DNA from 3 places in the Sporolactobacillus caesalpiniae genome. Region 1 is predicted to be linked to each of the others. Evidence: riboswitches for the same ligand, from Rfam matches in the RefSeq annotation. Region 1 holds a riboswitch; each other region holds the start of a gene.
What was found. A riboswitch is a leader RNA that binds a small molecule or an ion and turns the genes downstream of it on or off. The one in region 1 is predicted to bind S-adenosylmethionine.
Positions count from the first base shown of each region.

Region 2: it holds a riboswitch for S-adenosylmethionine, as region 1 does, so the genes downstream of both, ABWW58_RS05770 (vitamin B12 independent methionine synthase) here and metE (5-methyltetrahydropteroyltriglutamate--homocysteine S-methyltransferase) in region 1, are expected to answer to the same signal.
Region 3: it holds a riboswitch for S-adenosylmethionine, as region 1 does, so the genes downstream of both, ABWW58_RS10055 (ABC transporter substrate-binding protein) here and metE (5-methyltetrahydropteroyltriglutamate--homocysteine S-methyltransferase) in region 1, are expected to answer to the same signal.

Region 1 is NZ_JBEVCB010000001.1:78,968-85,038, forward strand. It holds gene ABWW58_RS00385 (peptide chain release factor 3) at 1-886, shown strand, start outside; gene metE (5-methyltetrahydropteroyltriglutamate--homocysteine S-methyltransferase) at 1,786-4,092, opposite strand; SAM riboswitch class I at 4,188-4,302, opposite strand; gene ABWW58_RS00395 (putative bifunctional diguanylate cyclase/phosphodiesterase) at 4,491-6,071, shown strand, end outside.
Region 2 is NZ_JBEVCB010000002.1:492,159-498,229, reverse strand. It holds gene ABWW58_RS05780 (LytS/YhcK type 5TM receptor domain-containing protein) at 1-553, shown strand, start outside; gene ABWW58_RS05775 (LytR/AlgR family response regulator transcription factor) at 550-1,308, shown strand; gene ABWW58_RS05770 (vitamin B12 independent methionine synthase) at 1,380-2,504, opposite strand; SAM riboswitch class I at 2,671-2,778, opposite strand; gene ABWW58_RS05765 (transposase) at 3,001-4,431, shown strand; gene ABWW58_RS05760 (aldo/keto reductase) at 4,619-5,560, shown strand; gene ABWW58_RS05755 (N-acetylmuramoyl-L-alanine amidase) at 5,759-6,071, shown strand, end outside.
Region 3 is NZ_JBEVCB010000004.1:332,401-338,471, reverse strand. It holds gene ABWW58_RS10065 (ATP-binding cassette domain-containing protein) at 1-27, opposite strand, end outside; gene ABWW58_RS10060 (ABC transporter ATP-binding protein) at 27-1,010, opposite strand; gene ABWW58_RS10055 (ABC transporter substrate-binding protein) at 1,037-2,656, opposite strand; SAM riboswitch class I at 2,774-2,874, opposite strand; gene ABWW58_RS10050 (Crp/Fnr family transcriptional regulator) at 3,404-4,069, opposite strand; gene larA (nickel-dependent lactate racemase) at 4,383-5,657, shown strand; gene larB (nickel pincer cofactor biosynthesis protein LarB) at 5,691-6,071, shown strand, end outside.

The sequences.
Region 1 (6,071 bases):
GGATGAGGCAGGCAGTACCTTCGATCTTGAGGCTGTTAAAGCCGGCAAACAGACGCCGGTATTCTTCGGTAGCGCGATCTCAAATTTTGGAGTACCGACTTTTCTTGAGCACTATCTGAAGCTTGCCCCGCAGCCGCAACCGCTTCAGTCTAGTGAAGGTGTCATTCAGCCGGATGATCCGAATTTTTCAGGATTTATCTTTAAGATTCAAGCAAACATGAATCCGGCCCACCGCGACCGGATCGCATTTCTGCGCATTTGCTCCGGAAAATTTGAGAAGGGCATGAGCGTCTATCTTGATCGCACCGGGAAACAGTTAAAGCTCGCGCAGCCGCAGCAATTCTTTGCGGATAGCCGAGAACTGATTGACGACGCATATCCCGGAGATATTGTCGGTCTCTATGATACAGGCTTTTATCAGATCGGGGATACGGTGTGCAGGTCGAAGGATACCTTTAACTTCGGCGCATTGCCGCAATTTTCTCCGGAACATTTTGCGAAGGTTCGCGCTAAAAACGCGATGAAGCAAAAGCACTTCTTGAAAGGCGTGAGTCAGCTTGCTCAAGAAGGCGCGATCCAGGTTTACAAGACGCAGTACGAAGAAACGATTCTCGGTGTTGTCGGAACGCTGCAGTTTGACGTGTTCGTTTACCGCATGCAAGCCGAGTATGGCGTTGATCTCGACATTGAGCGCATGCCGCATCAGGTTGCTAAGTGGATCGCGAATCGCGAGGAAGCTGAAGCACTCAGACGCAATTCCAATAATTTGGTTGTGTCTGATTATAAAGACCGTCCGGTCATTATTTTTGAAAACGACTTTTCCTTGCGCTGGTTTCAGCAGAAGCATCCGAAAGTCGAGCTTCGCGATTCAAGCCATAATATGTAAGAGCAGCAAAAGAGCCCTTAGGCTCTTTTTTTGCATGAAAAAAAATAACAGAGAACGTAAGCGACCCGGCAAAAAAAAGAACCCTTGACATTGCACATTGCCCACTTCCTGCGAGTAACGTCGAACTTACTCCATCCTGCGGAAGCACATCAGGTGCCAAGCCGAATACTTCGAATACTAGGCTGGTCATTGCAACGGATCCTTGCCTTTACCAGAGGCTCGGAGAATTTAAGTTTTCGTTATAAGAAAAAAAAGGATAACAATTTTAATGGTTCAGAAAAAAGAATCCACATTTCCATTCACGAACAGTAGACGGAAGATACTCGACTGAAAAATTAGAGCTTAGACCAAACCATAAAAAGTGAGACTGAACAGAGGAAAAGTTAGACCGAACCCCTAGAAAGTTCAACCAAGAGGGTTCAACCTAACGAGTGGAAAGTTCAACCAAGAGGGTTCAACCTAACGAGTGGAAAGTTCAACCGAAGAGAGGAAAAGTTCAACCGAAGAGAGGAAAAGTTCAACCGAAGACCAGAAGTTCAACCTAACGAACGAAAAGTTGAACCTAAACCTTGAAAAGTTCAACCCAACGAACGAAAAGTTGAACCGAATTCCTAGAAAGTTCAACACCATAACGAATGAACGCTGATATTTTTGCCTGAACGCTGATACTTTGCTCTGAACGCTGATATTTTTGCCTGAGCGCTGACACTTTGCTCTGAACGGGGATATTTTTCTTTGAACTCCGATAATTTCGCCTGGACAATGCAAAATTGTCCGTCTCTTTTTATCAGGTATTGTTTTGTTGCGCAGTTCGTATTTACTGTGCGCTACAGTTTAAAAAGCATACCAAAAAAAGAACCGCGACAATGATCGCGGCTCTGCTTCTTATTTAATAGTACTTATTTTCCAACGTGGTTACTAAGTTCTTCACGCACTTCGTAAGCGGCTTCGACCATGTTCTTGAGTGCTGGAATGGTCTCTTCCGGGCGTCGTGTCTTAAGACCGCAGTCCGGATTGATCCAGACAACCTTTGGATCAAGAACTTTCAACGCGCGTTCGGCATAAGATTTCATTTCTTCGACACTTGGGATGCGTGGACTGTGGATGTCATACACGCCAAGTCCGATGCCTTTTTTATAGTCAAAATCCTCAAATGTGGCGATGATTTCACCATGGCTGCGGGCGGCCTCGATCGAAATGACATCGGTATCCAGTGCATCAATAGTATCGATGATTTCATCGAACTCAGAATAACACATATGGGTATGAATTTGTGTGTCGTTGTTGACGAATGTGGTCGCGAGACGGAACGAATAAACAGAATCATGGAGGTAGCCGGCTTTCTTTGCTTCCTTCAATGGCAAACCTTCACGAAGCGCAGGCTCGTCGACTTGGATCATGCGAATATCCGCCTCTTCAAGTGCGTGCACTTCTTTTTTCAATGCGAGCGCAATTTGATTGAAGACTTCCGCTTGGCTTATGTCATCGCGAACAAACGACCAGTTGTAGATTGTAACCGGTCCGGTGAGCATACCTTTTACCGGCTTTTTCGTCAGCGATTGTGCATAGGCGCTTTCTTTGACAGTCATCGGTGCGATCCATGATACATCACCGAAGATCAGTGGTGGCTTCACGCAACGCGAGCCGTAAGACTGAACCCAGCCAAAACGGGTAAAGGCGAAGCCTGCGAGCTTTTCACCAAAATATTCAACCATGTCGTTTCGTTCAAATTCGCCATGCACGAGTACATCGATGCCGAGATCTTCCTGAATTTGAATCCATTTTGCTGTCTCGTCGTTAATGAACTGTTCGTATTTAGCGTCGGACCATTCGCCCTTTCTCCAATTACGTCGTGCTTGGCGAACTTCCTTTGTCTGCGGAAAGCTTCCAATCGTTGTCGTCGGCAGTGGCGGCAGATTGAACGCGTCGGCCTGAATTTGCTGGCGCAGCTTGTATGAGCCCGGACGTGTCGGCAGTTCATCGCCTAATTGGTCGATTTCTTTTTGAACCGCTTGGTTATTGCGGTGCGCCGATTGCTGTAGCGCTTGAAGGTCTGCGCTGCTCTTCTGAACAGCGTCAGCGATTGCGGCTTCGCCTTCGCTTAGTCCCTTAGCAAGCGTAACGACTTCGTTCAGTTTCTCATCTGCGAAGGAAAGTGCGTTCAGTAAGACCGAATCCAGATCGTTTTCATTGGATACCGTTACCGGCACATGCAGCAGACTTGATGACGGAGTGACCCAAAGTTTTCCGTGATCCTTAACCGCTGAAAGCAAGGTTTGAAGTTCGGCAAGTGTTGCAGCTAAATCAGTCTTCCAGATATTGCGGCCGTCAACAACTCCAGCGGCAAGTACTTTGTCTTCCGGAAAGCCGTATGCTTTAATCGCGGCCAGATTCGCTTCTTTGCCGTAAATAAAATCAAGTCCGATTCCATCTACAGGCAATTGCACAACTTCTTTGTAGTCGTCAATCGCTTCGAAGTAGGTTTGAAGCAGAAGTTTTAATTCAGGAACGCTTTCTTTAATAAATTTGTAAGCGCGGTTGAATGCAGCAAGATCTTCTTCGCTTTGTTCTCTAACAAGAATCGGTTCATCAATCTGTACCCATTCCGCGCCGGCCGCTTGCAGCTCGCCTAGTACTTGGGCGTATAGAGGAAGCAGTGCGTCAAGCAGTGTGGTAAAGTGATCGTCATCATAACCTTTTGAGAGTTTCAATAATGTGATTGGTCCTACAATAACGGGCTTTGTAATAATACCCAGTTCTGTTTTCGCTTCGTTGAACAGATCAAGAAGGCGGTTCCTAGTGAGATAAGGCTTCGTATCATTAGTGATTTCCGGAACGATATAGTGATAGTTTGTGTTAAACCATTTTGTCATTTCCGATGCTTCTGCATCTTTGTTGCCTCGGGCGATCGAAAAATAGGTTTCGAGGGATACTTCTTTTTCGTCTGATTTAAATCGATCAGGGATTAAACCAAAAAGAACGGCGGTATCAAGAACATGGTCATAGAGACTGAAGTCGCCAACTGGAATCAGGTCGACACCAATGTCCTTTTGTTTTTTTAGATAACTTAATCGCAATGTTTTTACCGTATCTAGAAAAGTTTCTTTTGAAATTTTTCCTGCCCAAAATTGTTCAAGTGCCTTTTTCCATTCTCTTTTCTCACCAATTCTCGGGTATCCAAGATTCGCGCTTAATACGTTACTCATGATCATCCTCCTGTGTTCTGCAATCCTATTTTTTTGAGGGGACAAACAAAAAGCCTCTCTAGTTTAATAGAGAGGCTTGACATATCATCCGCACCCTCTTATCTTTCAAGATCTCTAAAACAGAAATCTTGCTGGAATTAGCACCTTTTCATAAATCTGAAAGGTTGCCGGGCTTCATAGGGCCAGTCCCTCCGCCGCTCGCAATAAGAGATTAATTAAGTTAATTTGAATACTAACATGGAATGGACCGTTCGTCAATGTTTTGTTTTTTGCTAAAAATTTTTTTGAATCAATCATGAACCTGTTCACTTTTGTTCCTCTTGTGACGATAAAAAGAATGTATTAGTCTCTCAATTACGAAATTAAGGCAGCAAAGAAATGATGAGGGTGAACACAAGATGGGGGAACAGTTAAATCGAGAAAAATGGCTCGCGGAAGTGAAGAAGCAAGCGGTAGATTTATCAATTAGCGACCATTTGGTTAAACAGCGGATTAGCCTGACGCAAATCCACATGTTGGATTTACAATTGGTAAGATGGATGCGCCCGTTTATGTTACACGACTTCGCCCATGTTGCTCAGCAGATGAGTCAATCTGTTTCCGATTTATTCAATATACAAAGTATGGTTCTGTCTGAGAAGACAAAAGAAGATCTGACACTCATGTACGTAACGCAAGCTCGGAGTGTTTTCAGTGGAATCATCGATCAGCACTTTCTGACGATATGCAGGGACCAGGCGGCTTTTTTCTTTGATCATCATCTAAACTTGACCAATCAAGCCGCGCTTAACCATCTGTATCAGCGCAGACTTATGGATGGGATCATCAAAGCTGTCAATTACAGCGAACAAGCACTGACGATTTCCGATGCGTTAGGCAAAGTGCTTAATCTGAACTATCAATTGGTCATGGACAGCTATCAGCAGATGAAGAAAGCGTACGAGATCCAAAAAGCGGAGGAAATACGTTTTAAGGCTTTTCATGATGTACTTACAGGGTTACCTAATAATTTGGTTGCTGAAGAGACAATTGTTGACTTAATCAAGACTTGTCAAATAAGCAAGCAATCGTTTTCACTTTTGAAAATCAATATTGACCGGTTGAAAATAATAAATGAAATATTCGGAAGAAGTATCGGAAATGAGTTACTGATTTCTCTGTCCGGAAGGGTTAATCAGACGCTTAATGGAATGAACGCGGAATTATTTCGAATCAGCAGCGACGAGTTTATGATTATCTGCAAAAGTTGTTTGAACAAACGCGGATTAATTCATATAGCTGAAAAACTTGTGCACACCACTGAGAAACCGCACACTATTGAAGGAAAAGAAATCTATGCAACATTCAGCATCGGCATCTCCGAATATCCTTATGACGGTACCTCCAGTGTGCAGATTTTGGCGAGCGCTGAGGCGGCGTTGAGGGAAGCTAAGAAAAGCAACAAAGAAAGCTATTTCTTTTATAACAATGAGCTTCATCAACAGCTTATAATGAAAGTAAGCACTGAGAACGAATTGCAAACCGCTTTATACAACCATCAATTTGTCTTGTTTTATCAGCCGCAAGTCAACGCGTGCAACGGGACATTGATCGGCGTTGAGGCTCTGATCCGCTGGAAACATCCAAAGCGCGGCATCGTCCCTCCAAGCGGCTTCATTTCTGTCGCTGAAGAGACGGGCATGATTCGTGAAATCGGCTGGTGGGTGCTTAAAGAGGCATGTCAACGGATGAAGAGCTGGCAGGATCGAGGTGCTCCACGAGTTCCTGTTTCAGTAAACCTCTCTTTTAATCAATTTCATGACGATTCATTAGTGAAACGGGTGTGCCATGCATTGGAAGTGAGCGGACTATGTCCTGAATATCTGGAACTAGAGATCACTGAATCAACCATGGCGGAGGACTTGGAGCGCTCAATTAAGATTCTGAACGAGATCCGAGCACTTGGCGTTGGTGTCAGTCTCGACGATTTCGGAACGGGA
Region 2 (6,071 bases), on a different contig from region 1:
GCATTTTCTCTTTAACGCACTGAACACGATTGCCTCTCTTACGCGCAGAGATCCGGGGAAGGCGCGTGAACTGATTATCCATTTATCCGGATATATGCGGTCGAATATTGAGCGAACGGATGAACTGATCGATATGGATGAAGCCATTCAGCAAGTAAAGGACTATGTCGAAATTGAGCTTGCGAGATTTGGTCACCGGTTGGAAGTGGACTATGATCTGGATCCGGTTGATTTAAAAATTCCCAGCCTTCTGGTGCAGCCGCTCGTTGAAAATGCGATCAAGCATGGCGCGCTGAAAGCAGGCGGGCAGGGCAAGGTCACAATAAGCGTCGAGGCATTGAGCCATTGTGTTCGCATTCATGTAAGGGATAATGGGCCGGGCATTGATCAGGCAACGATTGATCGCTTGTATACAAACCAAATGCCTGCAAAAAAAATCGGATTGCTAAATGTGCATCAACGCGTAAAATTAATCTATGGGAACGGGTTGATCATCCGTCATTTATCGCCTGGGACCGACGTTTACTTCGACATTAAGAAGGTGGTCCAATGAAAGCAATTATCGTTGAAGATGAACAGTTGGCACGTGAGGAACTTGAATTCTTAATTCACACCTATAGCTCAATTGAGATTACAAACTGCTTCGAGGATGGCCTTGATGTGTTGAAATTTTTACAAGAGAATGAGATCGATGCTATTTTTCTAGATATCAATATTCCATCGCTTGACGGTATCCTTCTGGCTAGCAACATCAGCAAGTTCAAGCGGAAGCCGTATATTATTTTTACTACGGCTTATAAGGAGCATGCGGCAAAAGCATTTGAACTGGAGGCTTTCGATTATATTTTAAAACCCTATGATGAAAAGCGGATCGCGCCGATGCTCGCAAAGCTTGAGGCGACCTTTTTACGTGATCACGGAATTGCGGAACGATCTGATGAAACGACTGACGTTCATAATGACACCACAAGCAGGACGCAACGCATCAATCTACGAAATAACGAAAAAATTATTGTTAAAAAAGTTGACGACATTTACTATGCAGAAGCCAGCGAGAAGGTGACGCTCGTCTATACTAACGATGCAAAGTATACGATGCCAATGAGCCTGTCTGAGTTTCAAGCGATGCTGCCGCAAAAACTTTTCTTTCGCTGTCATCGTTCGTACACGGTCAATCTGTCTAAAATTCGAGAGATTGTTCCGTGGTTTAATCAAACCTATGTTGTCCGTCTGCATGATCTTAAGGCAGAAATTCCCGTCAGCAGAAGCAACATTAAGGAATTTAAAGAGCGGATGCATTTGGGGTGAATTTGAAAAATTAAAAAGGAAAAGCTCAGTCCCTATACGGCTGAGCTTTTCCTTTTTAAGAGAGGAGGCCTTTAATCCTTCCAAACTTTTTTCGCAACATCAACCACTAACCCTAGTTTTGCCCACTGCTGTGCTTCGGTAAGTTTATTGCCTTCTTCAGTTGAAGCGAATCCGCATTGGGTTGACAGGCAAAGGTTCTTCAATGGAACATAGTTTGCTGCTTCTTCGATTCTTTTTTGCAATGCGTCTTCAGATTCAAGTTCTGGAAATTTAGACGTCACAAGTCCTAAGACAACTTTTTTGTCTGAGCCCTCTGTGAAAATTTCACCGAGCGGAGCAAAATCGCCGGATCGTTCATTGTCATATTCCAGAAAATAGCCATCGAGATTAAGCTGGGCAAGGTATTTTGCTACCGGTCCGTAACCGCCGGAAAATAGGAACGTGGATTGGAAATTCCCACGGCAAATATGTGTCGTTATCGTCAAATCTTCAGGGAGACCGTTTAATGCTTGGTTAATGACCGTCACGCTGTCCTTTGCGAGTTGCTCATAGCGTTCCTTTTCTTCTACCGATTTAGTGAAAATAATCTGGTTGATCAGGAACGCCCAGGTCGTGTCGTCGAGTTGAAGGTAGCGACAGCCTAGATCATAGAAATGCCGGATGGTTTTGTGATACGCAGCTGCCAAATCATCCAAGAAGTCTTCACGAGTCGGATAAAAGTTAACCGCTTGATCGCTGCGATGATCACGGAAATAAAGGGTAGGGCTAGGGATTGTCTGTTTTACAAGAATGCCTTCCGGAACGATGCTCTGCATGAATTTAAAAGCATCGAAAAATGAATGATCAGGATTATAAGATACCTTGTCAATGAATCGTACATTCGTATCACGGGTCTTTGCACCTTTAAATTTGTAACTTTCATTTTGTGAATAAGATTCAACACCGTTTAGTTCGGCAAGAAAGTCCAAATGCCACCAGCTTCGACGAAATTCTCCGTCAGTCACAGCCTTTAATCCCGACTTGATTTGCTTCTCAACAATTTTCTTTATCTCTTCGTCTTCAACTTGATTCAGAGCTGCTTTGTCGATCTCACCGGCGTCAAACTGTTCACGAGCTCTTTTCAATTCAGCCGGGCGTAAGAGACTTCCTACTTGATCAGATCTGAATGGCGCTTTTTTTACTAGGGTTACTGTCATTTCTGTTTCCTCCTCAACTCTATTTCTTCTCGTGCAACCGCCGGCTTTTGCCGTCATGGATCTGCTCACTAGATTTTAGATGGCCGCGGCAGATTTGTGCGTGACTCAATCCGTTTTAATGAAAAAAGCCCTCTTCAGGAAGAAGAAGGCTGCATGTTCGAGTCTCTTCTTATCCCTCCGCACATGATTGTGTCAGCTGGGATTAGCACCTTGTCGTGAAACGACGGTTGCTGAAGCGTCATCGGGCCAGTCCCTCGACTTCTCTAGATAAGAATTGTAGTTAATTATTTGATTGATTTGTAGTTTACGACAAAACGATATTTTTTTCAAGTATTTATTAACTGGAGAGTGAAAAGTTCTGTGTGAATAAACAAAAGGATAACCCTTAAATGGGATTTTATGGTATCCTCTATTTCTACGACAAAAGAGAGGATAAAATCGCCAAGGGTTATCGTAGTTCTTATTCTATCGTGTTCCTTCGCGATTGACTAGTGCCATGTTAAAATTTATTGATTCTGTACTTCTGTTCTTCCGTTCTTGTTTCCATAGATTCGCTACGTTTCAATGGTTTGTTGTGATCATTATCGGTTTGATGATACGTTCTGACTGTCTCGGAATCACTTCGGTGATTCGTGACTTGTCCCTAAACCCGAAGGGTTATGAGTCCATGATTCATTTCTTTCGTTCTTCCGCATGGTCTTTGAGCGAACTACGGCAACAGTGGCTGCGCGTGGTGCTCAAGTTTGCGCCGCTCAAGCATGAAGCGGGCGCCGTGGTTCTCGTTGGCGATGGCGTCAAACAGGCGAAAGAAGCCCGCTACATGCCCGCTGTGAAGAAATTGTTTCAAGAGTCCGAGGATGTATCCAAGTCCGCCTTCATCTTTGGACATCTCTGGGGTTCTGTGGGCATCCTGATCGGAAACGCTGGAAAGTTGTTCTGCCTACCTCTTTTTCTTCGCCTTCATGATGGTGTCCAGACGATTCGTCAATGGGAAACGTGCGATGAAAATCAAGACTCCCACGTGGTGCAAATGATTGATCAAGGATTTTCAGCCGCTCGGGTGCTGGGACGTGCGTTGTTTCTACTTGACCGTTATTTCTTGTCTGTACCTGCACTTCGTCGGTTGAATCAACGGAATCAGGAAGGAAGCACGCAACTGGATCTGGTGACGAAAGCAAAAACCTCCTGCGTGGCTTATGAACACCCCGTTCAAACGGGCGGACGGGGACGTCCACGGAAAAAAGGAACCAAAGTGCATGTAAGCACACTGTTTGAAACGCAGGAGAACCAGTTTCAAACGACCCGTCTGTCTCTTTATGGGAAAAAAGAGACGGTCTCTTATCTCTGCCTTGATCTGCTTTGGGGGCAAGGACTGTATCAAGAACTGCGTTTTGTGCTCGTTGTGATGGGTGGACGCCGTTCGATTCTTGCCAGCACGGATCAATCCTTAGAACCGGAGGCCATCATCCGGCTTTATGCCTGGCGTTTTACCACCGAAACTACTTTTCGAGCGATGAAACAGTCACTCGGTGCTTTTGCCTATCATTTTTGGAGCCGTTCGATGCCCAAACTGAACCGTTATCGCAAATCGGATGAACCCGATCCGCTGGATCACATAACCGAAGACCGCGCACAAAAACGGATTGTTCAAACGGTCAAAGCGATTGAAGGATCCATGATGTGCCACTGCATCGCGATGGGCTTGCTTCAGATGATTGCGTTGCGTCATGACACGAAGAGACAAAAGAATCTTTTTCGCTTTTTACGAACCCCATCCAAGGGAGCAGCTTCAGAAGCAACCATTATGGCTCATTTACGTCAGACGATTTTTCAACGGTTTGCCCGAAATCAGCATTTAGCCATAACGCAAATAATTCGAGAAAAGCAGGAAACACCTGAGTTACAGGACGAATTAATGATTTCTTAAGAGCCTAGAACTTTTGACTGCCCAGTTATTAAGGTATCAGTGAAAACTACTTAATTATGGAATTCTAATATGGAATAAAAAAGGAAAGGCGGTCTTTATTCATTCTTTGGCTGACAGGCATACCTTTTGACAACGTTATCACTTCTTTTTTATGATAAAAGTAATCTTTAGTGAAGCTGGTGATTTGATGGAAAAGATTCAAATCGGACGAACAGAATTAAACGTTAATCCTCTTGGCCTTGGAACCAACAAGATCGGCGGGTACAATTTGTTTCCGAATTTGGATGATGAAACCGGAAAAAAGGTTGTCCAGACGGCGATAGATCATGACGTTGAAATGATTGATACAGCATTTATGTACGGCCTCGGCCATTCTGAAGAGCTGATCGGTGAAGTGCTGCAAAAGAATGATCGTCACAAAGTGGTTTTGGCGACGAAGGGTGCACAACAGGTGACTGCCGATGGAAAGGTGACGTTGAACAATACCCCGGATTTCTTGACTAAATCTGTGGACGAAAGCCTGCAACGTCTGCATACCGATTATTTAGACATCTTTTATATTCATTTTCCCGATCAGGACACACCGAAAGCTGAAGCAGTCGGCGCGCTGCAACGGCTTAGAGAAGCGGGAAAGCTTCGTGCAATCGGCGTATCTAATTTTAGTTTGGATCTGGTGAAAGAGGCAGACGCGGATGGTTATGTCGACTTGGTGGAGAATCAATACAATCTGCTTCAACAGGATGCGGTTAAGGAATTGGTACCCTATTTAAATGAACAGCACATCTCATTTGTTCCGTATGAGCCGTTCGCTGCCGCTCTTCTGACTGGACGTTACGCTCCGGACAACCTGCCGCATTTTGAAGAAGGGGATCATCGCTTAACCATTGATCTCTATAAATCGGATCAGCTAAAAGCAAATGTTGCAAAAGTTGAACAGCTGAAGCCAATCGCTGCAAATTACGAAGCAACAGTGGCTCAGCTTGTCCTTGCTTGGTATATGAAAAATCCGTTGATTGGACCGGTAATTCCAGGCGCGCGTACGCCGGAGCAATTGCTTGCGAATGTGCAGAGTGGAAGCCTTCAGCTAAATGATTCAGATTATGAAGCAATTGCTCGAATTTTTGCTTGATTGAGTTCGTGATTAGTTAACCATCGAATGAAAGAGCCATTCGTGAGACTATTGTCTCGTGGGTGGTTTTTTTACGCTCTCCTAATGATATTTTCCAGAACCTCACCAGGCGTACGTGTCTTTTCTATCTATCTAGTGAACTGTCTTTTTCAAAATAGAAGGACGGACATAGAAATATAGAAAAGGAGTTGTCGAATCATGGCGAAGTACAGTATTCATGCGGGACATAATGCATTCGTTCCAGGAGCACGGGGATACATCAAGGAAGAAGTGGTGGATCGCCAGATTAAAGACGCGACGATCAAGTATTTACGCGCGGCAGGTCAGACTGTGTATGACGACACGGATGATCAAGGAAAAACGCAGAACGAAAATCTAGCTGCGATCGTACAGAAAGTGAATGCGCATAGTGGGCTCACTTTAGCGGTAGCTATTCATCTCAATGCAGGCGGCGGAACCGGCATTGAAGTGTATCAATACGACAACAAAACCGATGCGATTGCGGCTCGTG
Region 3 (6,071 bases), on a different contig from region 1:
GATTTTCAATACACTATCGTTACCCATCATTGTTCTCCATTCAGCAATTCTTCCGCATAGTGGCAACGTACATACGATCCCTGTATTTTTCTAAATGGTTGGACATTTTGCACACATGCCGGTCGTCTGAACGAACATCGATCAGCAAAACGACATCCTTTTATCTGGTAATATGTTTCTGGTACAACACCTTTTATTGGTTCAATTATCTTTGATTTTGAAAGCGCGACATCAGGAATCGACTGAAGAAGCGCTTTTGTATAGGGATGTTTCGGGTACAGGAAAATGTCGTTCACTTTTGCTTCTTCAATGATTTGTCCTGCGTACATCACTGCCACTCGATCCGCCATCTGGGCCACGACGCCCATATCATGAGTAATTAAGATCAGAGCCATATTTCTTTTTCTTTTTAATTGATCGAGAAGATTCATGATTCCAGCTTGAATGGTAACATCCAATGCCGTTGTCGGTTCGTCGGCGATCAGAACCTTAGGATTGCACGCCAGTGCGATGGCTATAAGCACGCGTTGCCTTTGTCCCCCAGACAATTCGTGAGGATACTTTTTTAAGATCAATCCATAATCAGAAAGACCTACTTGGTTCAGTAGGTCAATCACTCGTTCTTTTTTCTCTCTGCCGGAACATTTAAGATGGGCATCAATGATTTCTTCTATTTGGGTTCGGATAGTGAATACAGGATTGAGACTTGTCAACGCATCTTGAAAAATCATGCTGATCTGATTTCCACGGATCTTATCCAGCTTGTGATCCGTGAGACGCTGTAATTCCTGATTCTCAAATTTGATTGATCCGGAAGTAACCTTGCCGTTGTTTTTTAATAATCCTAAAACAGAAAGCATGGTGATACTTTTACCGGACCCTGATTCGCCGACCAGACACAACGTCTCGCCCTTATCTACATGCAAACTGACATCGTGAACAAGAGTCCGCTCTTCGGAATGAACGGTATAGGTGGTTTCCAGATGTTTGATTTCAAGCAAATGATCCATTGAAACTCATTCCTTTATTTACAAGCTTATTTTTTCCATTCCCATTTTTCAATCGTGTTGAAGGAACCGTAGATATGCGGTTGAGCATTTTTGAGATCCTTATTATAAGCGCCTAGCGAACGTAAAATATATGCTGAGTAAACAGGAACATCTTTTTGAACGATTTTATTAATGTTGCTGTACAGCGTTTTTGTTTCTTCTGTATTCTTCGCCGATTGAATCTTAGAAAGATTTGCTGCTAGTTGACTATTTTTATACTGCGGCCAGTCTCCATCACTGTTGACGATCCAATCAACATCCGGGTAAGGATCGATTGGGGATAGCGTATATTGAACGGCGAACAAATCGAATTGATGCTTTGAAGCTTTGGTCAGAAGGTTGGACAGATCTTGAGTCTGTACATTCACTTTTATACCAATTGTCTTCAGATTTGCTGCGATAATATCGGCTGCTTGGACAAAGGTGCTGTCACCAGAATTGACGAGAAAAGTCAATTCCTTCGATTTGTCCCAATGCGCTTCTTCAACGAGTTTTTTTGCCTTTTTCAAATTGAATGCGGCCGGTTTGATCGATGAGTCAAAATACGGGCTGTATGACGAAAGGAATCCATCAACGATCTCACCATTTCCATGCAGCAAACTCTTCACTATTTCTTCACGATTGGACGCCAGTTGAATTGCCCGTCTAATACGAACATCGGAAATCGTTTTAGTATTTATTGAAACGAGCTGATTGGTGAGCGGCTGCTCCAGTACTGTTTTTACGTTGCCTAATTTTTGAACGTTTTTATAATCTTCTTGTGGGAATACACCTAATGTTTGTTGCACAAAATCAATTTCACCGGATTTAAGTCCAGAGTACAACTGGCTTGATGGCACAATTTTTATGTTCAGATTTTTGATTTTCGGAGCGCCTCTCCAGTAGTCTTCATTTGCAGTATAGGAGATGTAATGATTGGAATCATATTTTGTTAGCCTGTAGGGACCACTGACGACAGTTGGTTTATTGAACCAGCTGTATTTGCCCAATTGATCAGGGCTGACATCTTGTAATACATGCTTTGGAATGGTAAATAGATAGCGCCCAATTGTATTGTCAAAGGTTGCGATCGACAGTGGGGCTTTTGTAACGAATACTACTGTTTTGCTGTCTATCTTTTTCACGCCGGCAATGCTTTTTGCTCCATCCGGAGAGTTTCCGCTATCGTTAAATCCTTTTAGCACGGCATAACCGCCTATATTTACATTTCCAACCTTAGGATTGGTTAATCTCAGCACCGAGAAGATCACGTCATCTGCCGTAATTGCTTTGCCGTCCGACCATTTTGCTTTTTTATTAATTTTGACGGTAAAGGTCCGATTGTCTTTTGTTGTCACGCTGTCCGCTAACTGACCGACAACATTCAGTTTGCTGTCAAGCTCAATTAATGGCAGAAAATTGAGCCCGATGGCATATTTCCCTAGTTCAGTTAGATCCACGAGCAACGGATTGATCGTGGACAAGGAATCCGTTGCACCGATTGTGACTGTGTTTTTATTGACTTTAGTACTGCTGCTTTTTTTGTCGGACGCACTTCCGCATCCCGAAAGCGTCAAAATAATTAATAGAAAAGATAAAGCTAGAATCATTCCTTTTTTTAAATTCATGGATACTCCCCCTCGTCTCTGTAATGAAATAAACGAACTAGCCTAGGCGTTCAATTTTTAACGTATAGAAACAGCCGCTTTTCACAGAATCAGAAAAGCAGCTGTTTTCGCTGTCTCTTCTTATCTGCCAGAATTTAATCTGCAGGAATTGACACCATGCACAGTGTGCTGGTTGTCGGGTTTCATTGGGCCAGTCCCTCCACCACTCTTGATAAGACCTTTAGTGTTCAATTTTAATAAAGGTGATGTAAAACGTTCTTACAACACATTCCCAGACGCGTTCCGGGAGTTCGTTACGATGATCATTAGATATAATTCATACTAATCCTATGTCAATTAAATTTTATCGAATTACTTGGTTTAAAAAGTGTAAGTGACATAAAATTGTAATATTTTCTTTGTTTGAGTATTCAATTGGTGAGTACGGAACAACCTGAACTGAATAAGTTGAGGCGTTTTTTTGGTAAGTGAATTAGGAAGGGATCGGAAATCGAGTTGTTTCAAGGGCAAGAAAGCGGGTGTCCCCAAAGTCCGTTTTTGACTTTGAGACACCATACATAAATTATGAATCAAGAGCACAGGTGTGAGACTCATACACGGGATCAGCGAATCAAGGGAGACCCCGCAGTTCATGGGTATTAAGCGAGGAGATTTCCGGGTCGGCCGTGGAAAGCGAGCAACCGGAGCGCAGTATAAGAGTTGTTATACAGACAGCCTCTGTTCCATATAGGATGTGTATCGTTCATTTTAGTTAGCAATGTGATCCAAAAGATAACTTATATCTGTGATGATCAGTTTTCGATTCTTGACCATCAGCGCGCCGTCACGTTTTAACTCACCAAGCATTCGATTGACGCTGCTGCGCGCACTGATACCGCAGAAGCCGGCGATGTCATCATTTGTTAACATGAAATCAATCAAAATCCCCTCACGCACTTTGCGCCCGAATAAATCAATCAGACTGTAAATAAAGGCGCAAACCGCGCCTTTTTTTCCATTCATGATCATTCGCTGGGAACGGAAAATATTCTCCGATAATTTCTTACGATAATAGCTTTTGATATAGTTCTGCAGCTCCGGTGTCGCATTGACATATTTCCAAAAGGTGACGCGATCCACTTGATAGAAAGTCGCTTCGTTGGATTCCACACGTACATTGAATGGCTGTTCCGTAAACTTGGAAACCTCATCTCGAAGCAACGAGATAACATCCGGTTTTACGATATAAGAGAGATTAAATTCGCGTCCATCTTGAAGAATAATGCTGTTTTTTATAATGCCCTTCTTGAGAACATACGTATACCGTTCTTCAAGGCCGTGATAAGTCAGATAGGTGTGTCTACTTTTGTTAATTGTCGGTACATTGTGTGCGTCCAGAAAATTAATTAAATATTCGATTTCACTTAATACCATGGATTTTTCCTTCCCATCACAATCATTCAAGTTGAAAAACAGAGATACAATTGTTACATTTAACTCTATTTTAACGGTTTTTCACCTAATGTTTGTCACAAATAAAGTGAACATTTGTTAACTTTTTTTGATGATTGCATACGGAACGGACAGCCTTTTTGTTTTGATTTATAACAGATGGTGCACGTAGAAAAGGTTGTGTGACCTGGTGATGCGCATGTCACGTGTCACTTTTTCTCATACTAAGGATCACGAATCTTTGATACTTGCTTCTTTGTAACGCAAAAAGATCTGAAAAGAGGGCTGTTATTTTATGGTTAGCATTGAACTTCCTTATGACAAAACAACAATCGAGGCTAATCTGCCCGATCACAATTATGCAGGCAAATTAGTATCCCAAGCAGCAACTTACCACACAGATCGATCGGAAAACGAGATCGTCGAGGATTCGCTTAATCATCCAATTGGATCTGCGTCTTTGGAAGAACTGGCCAAAGGCAAGAAAAATATCGTGATTATCAGCTCGGATCACACGCGTCCGGTTCCGTCGCACATTATTACACCGATCCTTTTGCGACGGTTACGTGAAGCGTCTCCAGATGCGCGCATCCGTATTCTTGTTGCGACTGGCTTCCACCGTCCGTCCACTCGCGCTGAACTTGTTAACAAATATGGACAAAAAATTGTCGATGAAGAAGAAATCGTGATGCATATCTCGACCGATGACGCGGCGATGGTTAAAATCGGCCAGTTGCCGTCCGGAGGTGACTGCATCATCAATCGAATCGCCGCCGAAGCCGATTTGCTGCTTTCGGAAGGATTTATTGAATCGCATTTTTTCGCCGGATTTTCCGGAGGACGCAAATCCGTGCTTCCAGGTGTTGCTTCCTACAAAACGATTATGGCCAATCACTCCGGTCCGTTTATTGATTCAGACAAGGCGCGTACCGGAAATCTGAATCACAATCCGATTCACAAGGACATGGTCTACGCGGCACGCACAGCAAATTTAGCATTTATCGTGAACGTTGTTCTTGATGAAGATAAAAAAATTATCGGGTCATTCGCTGGAGATATGGAAGAGGCACATCGAGAGGGCTGCAAATTTCTTCGCGAATTGTCCAGTGTAACGAAAATTGACTGTGACATCGCTATTTCTACGAATGGCGGCTATCCTCTGGATCAGAACATCTATCAGGCAGTAAAAGGGATGACCGCGGCAGAGGCGACAAACAAAGAAGGCGGCACGATTATCATGGTTGCCGGCTGCCGAGACGGACATGGCGGTGAAGGCTTCTATCATAATCTCGCGGATGTTTCCGATCCGAAGGAATTCTTGGATCGCGCCATCAATACACCGAAACTGAAAACGATTCCGGATCAATGGACGGCTCAGATTCTGGCACGGATTCTTGTCCATCATCATGTAATTATGGTTTCTGATTTGGTCGATCCCGGACTGATTACCGGCATGCACATGGATCTCGCCACTTCTCTTGATCAGGCACTTGAAATGGCCTACGCGCGCGAAGGCAAGGACGCTAAGATAACCGTCGTTCCTGATGGACTGGGTGTCATTGTCCAATAAGGGTTTCGGTAAAAGAGGAGAGGTGGACAGAAAATGGAAAAGGACGAACTGCATGCGCTGTTTCAAGATATTGCTGAACCTAGTCAAGCCGCGACACGTGGAAAAGACAGCGGTTTTGCGGATCTCGGTTTTGCGAAGGTTGACCTGACGCGCAAGCAGCGCAATGGCTATCCGGAAGTGATTTACGGCGAAGGGAAAACGACGGAACAAATCATCGGCATCATTGAGACAATGCGCAAGCAGACGGTGAACATTTTATGTACGCGCCTCTCCTCAGAAAAATTTGAACAGATAAAAAAAGTTGAGCCGGATGCTGTTTATTACAAAGAAGCACGCTGCGCGCTCGTGAATCGTGCTGAAGTGAAGAAAACCAGCAGCTATATCGCGATTGTGACCGCCGGGACCTCTGATATT